Actinoalloteichus hymeniacidonis: one gene and its partner. The protein of the gene in region 1 interacts with the protein of each later gene in a pairwise test. Links are inferred from orthologs where the notes say so. Each region holds a gene or a part of one and is shown on either strand. Other genes may lie near its edges.

Evidence for each region. Proteins that work in one complex are often made in the same cells at the same time.
Region 2: the proteins of rpe (region 1) and eno interact in binary tests that used the Escherichia coli proteins (3 or more experiments, as listed by UniProt). The link is inferred for Actinoalloteichus hymeniacidonis from one-to-one orthologs.

Annotation. Positions count from the first base shown.
Region 1 is NZ_JACHIS010000001.1:3,811,172-3,814,482, forward strand. Bases 173-3,137 are described here. They hold rpe (ribulose-phosphate 3-epimerase), read right to left. Parts: upstream 2,012-3,137; coding sequence 1,334-2,011; downstream 173-1,333. Other genes in these bases: BKA25_RS15630 (bifunctional 3,4-dihydroxy-2-butanone-4-phosphate synthase/GTP cyclohydrolase II), read right to left, coding at 173-497; BKA25_RS15635 (riboflavin synthase), read right to left, coding at 494-1,132; def (peptide deformylase), read left to right, coding at 2,275-2,814; fmt (methionyl-tRNA formyltransferase), read left to right, coding at 2,822-3,137. In the rest of the region: more of BKA25_RS15630, read right to left, coding at 1-172; more of fmt, read left to right, coding at 3,138-3,311. UniProt on the Escherichia coli protein: Catalyzes the reversible epimerization of D-ribulose 5-phosphate to D-xylulose 5-phosphate.
Region 2 is NZ_JACHIS010000001.1:5,547,012-5,550,205, reverse strand. Bases 265-3,112 are described here. They hold eno (phosphopyruvate hydratase), read left to right. Parts: upstream 265-969; coding sequence 970-2,256; downstream 2,257-3,112. Other genes in these bases: BKA25_RS23445 (DUF501 domain-containing protein), read left to right, coding at 2,802-3,112; BKA25_RS23450 (FtsB family cell division protein), read left to right, coding at 2,260-2,805; BKA25_RS23460 (tetratricopeptide repeat protein), read right to left, coding at 265-619. In the rest of the region: BKA25_RS23465 (lytic transglycosylase domain-containing protein), read left to right, coding at 1-99; more of BKA25_RS23460, read right to left, coding at 242-264; more of BKA25_RS23445, read left to right, coding at 3,113-3,194. UniProt on the Escherichia coli protein: Catalyzes the reversible conversion of 2-phosphoglycerate (2-PG) into phosphoenolpyruvate (PEP). It is essential for the degradation of carbohydrates via glycolysis.

The sequences.
Region 1 (3,311 bases):
TGCAGTCCGGCGAGCCTGGCGAGGTCGACGGCGGCCTCGGTGTGGCCGGGCCTGCGCAGCACCCCGCCCTCCTTGGCCCGCAGCGGCACCACGTGACCGGGTCGCAGCAGGTCGGCGGCGGTGGCGGTGGGGTCGGCCAGCAGTCGCACGGTGTGGCTGCGGTCGGCGGCGGAGATGCCGGTGGTCACCCCGTCCTTGGCGTCCACGGTCACCGCGTAGGCCGTGCCGCGTCGGTCCTGGTTGCTGTGGTACATCGGCGGCAGGTCCAGCCGGACGCAGTCCTGCTCGGTGAGTGCCACGCACAGGTAGCCCGAGGTGTGCCGCACCATGAACGCCACCAGCTCGGGAGTGGCCCTGGCGGCGGCGAAGATCAGATCGCCCTCGTTCTCCCGGTCCTCGTCGTCGACGACCACGACGGGTTTGCCCTCGGCGATGTCGGCGACGGCCCGCTCGATCCGCGCCAGGTCGGGCCCGGTGCCCGTGCCGTGCCCGCTCATCGGGTCGCCTCCGTCCCCGTCGCGATGCTCGTGCCGAGAGCAGCGGCCGGCGCGGCCGTGAGCTTCTCCACATACTTGGCCAGCACGTCGACCTCGAGGTTGACCCTGGCACCCGGCGTCCGGTGGCCGAGGGTGGTCAGTTCCAGAGTGGTCGGGATCAGGCTGACGGTGAAGGAGTCCGCGTCGACGGCCGCCACGGTCAGGGACACGCCGTCGACGGCGATGGATCCCTTCTCCACGACATAACGGGCCAACGATTGCGGTAGCTCGATTCGGACGAGCTCCCAGTGCTCGGCCGGGGTGCGCTCCAGGACGGCGCCGAAACCGTCCACGTGACCCTGCACGATGTGGCCGCCGAAACGAGCGCTGACGGCCAGGGCGCGTTCCAGATTGACGGCGTCGCCCTCGGCGATCCCGTCGAGGTTGCTGCGGCGCAGTGTCTCGAGCATCACATCGGTGGTGAAGGCGCCGTCGAGGACGTCCACCACGGTGAGGCAGACGCCGTTGACCGCGATCGAATCACCGTGGCGGGCGTCGGAGACCACCGTGGGGGCGGCCACCGTCAGCCGAGCGGCGTCCGCTAGCCGGGTGACCTCCCGAATCTCGCCCAGTTCCTCCACGATCCCGGTGAACACTGGTGACCTCCATGACGAGTGACGGCCGCCTGGCGCCGACGTCGGCGGCCCGGTGCGGTGCGCGGTGTGGCAGCGCTGTCCTCGGAGTCTCCCACCGTTGGCAGCACGGCCCCCAGTCCGGTCCCGATTCGGCGAGGGGTCGAACAATCCACGTCGAACACCGGCGCAGGCCCGGCCGTCGCCGGGCCACGCGGTCGCGGGTCAGTGCGCCGGTCGTGCGGCCGCGGCCTTGTCCCGCAGCGTGGTCACGGCGAGGCCTGCGTCGGGCGCCGAGTAGACGGCGGAACCGGCGACGAAACAGTCGACGCCCGCCTCCGCGGCCTCCTCGATCGTCTCCGCGTTGATCCCGCCGTCGATCTCGATGAGCAGCCGCAGGTGCCCGGTCTCCACCAGGTGCCGCGCCTGGCGGACCTTGGCCAGGGTCGCGGGCAGGAAGGACTGGCCGCCGAACCCGGGCTCCACCGACATCACCAGCAGGGTGTCGTAGTGCCGCAGCACGTCGAGGTAGGGCTCCAGGGGGGTGTCCGGCTTCAGCGAGAGACCCGCCCGCGCTCCGGCGGCCCGCAGATCGCGGGCGATGCCCAGCAGGTCGACGGCGGCCTCGGCATGCACAGTCACGTTGTGCGCCCCCGCCTCGGCGTAACCGACCGCCCACCGCTCGGGGTCCTCGATCATGAGGTGGCAGTCCAGCGGGATATCGGTGGCCGCGCGCAAGGCCATCACCACGGGCAGCCCCAGTGTGAGGTTGGGCACGAAGTGGTTGTCCATGACGTCGACGTGCAGCCAGTCGGCGCCCGGGCTGTCCTCGGTTCCCGCCACGGAGGCGGCCTCCTCCGCCAACCGGGCGAAGTCGGCGGACAGGATCGACGGGGCGATCATCGGCCTGCGAGCTGCGGTCGAGGACACGGCGCTTTCTGACACGGCGGACACGGCGCCGAGTCTAAGTGGCCGGTGCGGCCCGATCGGGGAGTCGGGTCCGCGGCGCACCGACGGCGCCCGCATCGCGGTTCTCCCCCGGTGGTCCGGCGTCGGCTCTCGGAGATCGCCTGGGCCGATCGCACCACGCCCGCCGCAGACCGCTTCGTGACTAGACTCCTGGCGACCAACGCCCCGGCGAGTGTCCCCCTGGGACTAGGAGCCTCGTGTCCGTCCAGCCCATCACGTTCTTCGGTGATCCGGTGCTTCGCACCAGAGCGCAGGAGGTCGTCGACTTCGACAAGACGTTGCGGGCCCTGATCCAGGACCTCTGGGACACCATGGAACAGCAGGGCGGCGCGGGCGTCGCCGCGCCGCAGATCGGCGTGGGACTGCGGGTCTTCGCCTACCACTGTGCAGGCCATGCAGGCCATCTGGTCAATCCCACCGTCCGGGTACTCGACGAGGAGCTCGACGAGCAGGCCGAGGGCTGCCTGTCCATCCCGGGGATGAGCTGGGAGTGCCGCCGGGCCAACCGGGTGCTGGCGACCGGGTGGAACATGCACGGCGAACCCGTTCAGGTACCGGGCGAGGGTCTGCTGGCGCGTTGCCTGCAGCACGAGGCCGACCATCTCGATGGCGTCCTCTACATCGACCGACTCGCGCCCGAGGACGCATCGCTGGTGATGCGCGACATCCGCCAGACCGCGTGGTTCGACGACTCCGCACTCGAGGAGCTCTCGCCCGCGCTGGCACGAAGGAACTGAGGCGACCATGCGACTCGTCTTCGCGGGCACTCCCGAGCCCGCGCTCCCCGCTCTTCGCGCGCTGATCGACTCGCCACGCCACGAGGTGGTGGCCGTGGTGACCCGGCCGGACGCCCCGGCGGGCCGGGGCAGGCGACTGCTGCGCTCGCCGGTCGGCATGCTCGCCGACGAACACGGCATCGAGGTGTTGACCCCGCCCAAGGCCAGCGATCCGGACTTCCTGGCGCGACTGACCGACATCGCCCCGGACTGCGCGCCGGTGGTCGCCTACGGCGCGCTGCTGCCCAAGGTCGCCAGGGATATCCCCACCCACGGTTGGGTCAACCTGCACTTCTCGCTGTTGCCCGCCTGGCGGGGCGCGGCGCCCGTGCAGGCGTCGATCAGGGCGGGCGACGAGATCACCGGGGCGAGCACGTTTCGGATCGTCAGGGAACTGGACGCCGGGCCGGTCTTCGGCGTGGTGACCGAGCGGGTCGACCGCCGAGACACCGCAGGCG
Region 2 (3,194 bases), 1.7 Mb from region 1 along the record:
GTCGGCTGGTGGACGGCGGTGATGACCTACAACAACTCGGTCGACTACGGCCAGCGGGTCTTCAACCTCGCCGAGACCTACGCGGGCTACGTCCCGTGATCAACCGGGCGGCCCAGGCGCTCGCCCGGGCCGGTGGGTGGATCGGCGCCGACCCGTGCGTGGCGCAGGCGATGCCGGAATGACGAGTCCGTCGACCCGTACCGCACGGGCCGACGGACGTTGGTACGACCGGCTGTGGCGTTCAGCGATCCTGTAGGGCGACCCTGGCGCTGACCTCGCCCAGTGCGTCCTGGTACTCCGGTGTCGGGTGCATCGCCGCAGCCATCTTTATCTGCGTGAGCGCCTCGGTGAACCGGCCCTGTCGTTGCAGCGTCCGCCCCAGGGCGAGCCGCGCGTAATGGTCGGCCGGATCGAGATCGACCGCAGCGGTGAACGCCTGCTCTGCGCGGGCGAACTGCGCCGTGTGCAGGTAGGCGCGACCCGCGAGAATCTGGACACTATGGGTGTCGGGGTTCTCCTCCAGCACCGGACCCAGCGCGCGCAGCGCCTCCAACGGGCGCCGATTCGCGAGCAGCGCTTCGGCCCGACGGAAGGCTTCGAAAAATTCCTCGCTACTCATGGTCGGCTCAACGCTACGCCGGGCTTGGCTGTTCCACGTCCGCCAAACGGTGGGCGTTGCGAACCACCGGGGTCGCCCGCAGGGTGTCGTTCCCGCTGCGAAGCGCCCCGGATCGGCCATGCTGGGCGCCGGACGACGCAGCGCGACGAGTCCGCGTCGACTCGGTGGATCGACCCCGGTCCCGCTTCGCACTGGCGACGCGAACCAACGGTGGCACACTTGATCGATAATCAAGCCTGGACCAGCGCGGAAGCAGCCACATTCGGCCCGGAGTGCCTGCCTTCGATGGGCCGTACACACCGTCGGGCTAGGCTCGACGGCGATCAATTCACTCAGGGTGAGGAGCACAGGTGGCAGTCATCGAACAGGTCGGCGCCCGAGAGATCCTCGATTCGCGCGGGAACCCGACCGTCGAGGTCGAGGTCGCGTTGGACGACGGCACGGTGGCCCGTGCGGCGGTGCCCTCCGGTGCGTCCACGGGGGAGCACGAGGCGGTCGAGCTTCGTGACGGCGACAAGGACCGCTACAACGGCAAGGGCGTCGAGAAGGCCGTGACTGCGGTGCTCGACGAGATCGGCCCGGAGCTGACCGGTGTCGAGGCCATGGAGCAGCGCATCGTCGACCAGAAGCTGATCGACTTGGACGGCACGCCCGCCAAGTCGCGGCTGGGCGCCAACGCCACCCTCGGCGTGTCGCTCGCGGTGGCGAAGGCGGCGGCGGACTCCAGCGGTCTGGAGCTGTTCCGCTATGTCGGCGGCCCCAACGCGCATCTGCTGCCGGTCCCGATGTTCAACATCGTCAACGGCGGTGCCCACGCCGACAACGACGTGGACATCCAGGAATTCATGATCGCGCCGATCGGTGCGGAGTCCTTCCGCGAGGCCCTGCGCTGGGGCGCGGAGGTCTACCACTCGCTGAAGTCGGTGCTCAAGGGCAAGGGCCTGTCCACCGGCCTCGGCGACGAGGGCGGGTTCGCCCCCGACCTGGGCAGCAACCGCGAGGCGCTGGACCTCATCACGACGGCCATCGAGAAGGCCGGTTACCGGCCCGGTCACGACGTGGCCCTGGCGCTCGACGTGGCGGCGACCGAGCTCTACGCCGACAACGCCTACTCCTTCGAGGGCCGCAAGCTCACCGCTGCCGAGCTCTCGTCCTACTACGCCGAACTCGTGGCCGCCTACCCGCTGGTGTCCATCGAGGACCCGCTGTCGGAGGACGACTGGGACGGCTGGACGCACCTGACCAACGAGATCGGCGACCAGGTCCAACTCCTCGGCGACGACCTGTTCGTCACCAACCCGACCCGACTGGCCCGGGGGATCAGCGAGGGCGCGGGCAACTCGATGCTGGTGAAGGTCAACCAGATCGGCACCCTCTCCGAGACCCTCGACGCGGTGTCGCTGGCCCACTCCAACGGGTTCAAGACGATGATGAGCCACCGTTCCGGTGAGACCGAGGACACCACCATCGCCGACCTCGCGGTGGCCGTCGGCAGCGGCCAGATCAAGACCGGCGCGCCCGCCCGAAGCGAGCGGGTCGCCAAGTACAACCAGCTCCTGCGGATCGAAGAGGCGTTGGGCGACGCCGCGCGGTACGCCGGAGAACTTGCCTTCCCCCGGTTCACTCCGGGAGCCTGAGGCATGGCCAGGCGCGAGCGGGACCGACCGGGTGGGCGCGGCGTATCCTCGCCCGCCCGGTCGGCCGATCGCGCCCGGCGAACCACGCGAGGCAGGCAGGTCAACCTCGCCAGCACCCTGCGCCGCCGGGTCCGACGCCGGGCGAGCCGGCGTACCGGCACCGGCGGCGCTTTCGGGCTCGCCTCGACAAGACGGGCGGCCATCCTCGCCCTGGTGGTGTGCGCCCTGGCGTTGAGCGTGGCGGTGCCCTTGCGTACCTACTTCACCCAACAGGGCGAGATGCGCGAGGTCGCCCAGCAGCGCGACGAGCTCGAACAGGAGCGCCAAGAGCTGGAGGCGCGGCGCGATCAGCTCTCCGACCCCGACCACATCGAGGCGGAGGCCCGGCGCAGGCTGCGGTACGTCCGCCCCGGTGAGACGCCGTACATCGTTCAGCTTCCCGCCGACGAACGTGATCAGGCGGATGAACCCGCCGACCAGGAGGCAGAGCAGGAGGACGCCAACTGGTTCGGTAGGTTGTGGCGTTCCATCACAGGAGGCGGGCAATGAGCGTCGGATCACCGACACCGGGTGCGACACGCGCCAGCGATGACGACCGCGCCGAGGTCGCCGCGCAGCTGGGCCGGACGCCGCGCGGGCTGTTGTCGGTGGCGGCCAGGTGCCCCAGCGGACACCCGGCGGTGGTGCTGACCAGCCCGAGACTGGAGGACGGCAGCCCGTTCCCGACGCTGTACTACCTGACGTGCCCTCGGCTGACCAGTCTGACCAGCACCCTGGAGACCTCCGGGTTGATGCGGGAGATGACCGAGCGGCTGGAGGTCGACCCCGAGCTGGCCGAGCAGTATCAGCGCGCGCACGAGTCGTACCTGGCCCAGCGCAACGCGATCGAATCCCTGGGCACGGACGTGAGTGCCGGTGGCATGCCGACGCGGGTCAAA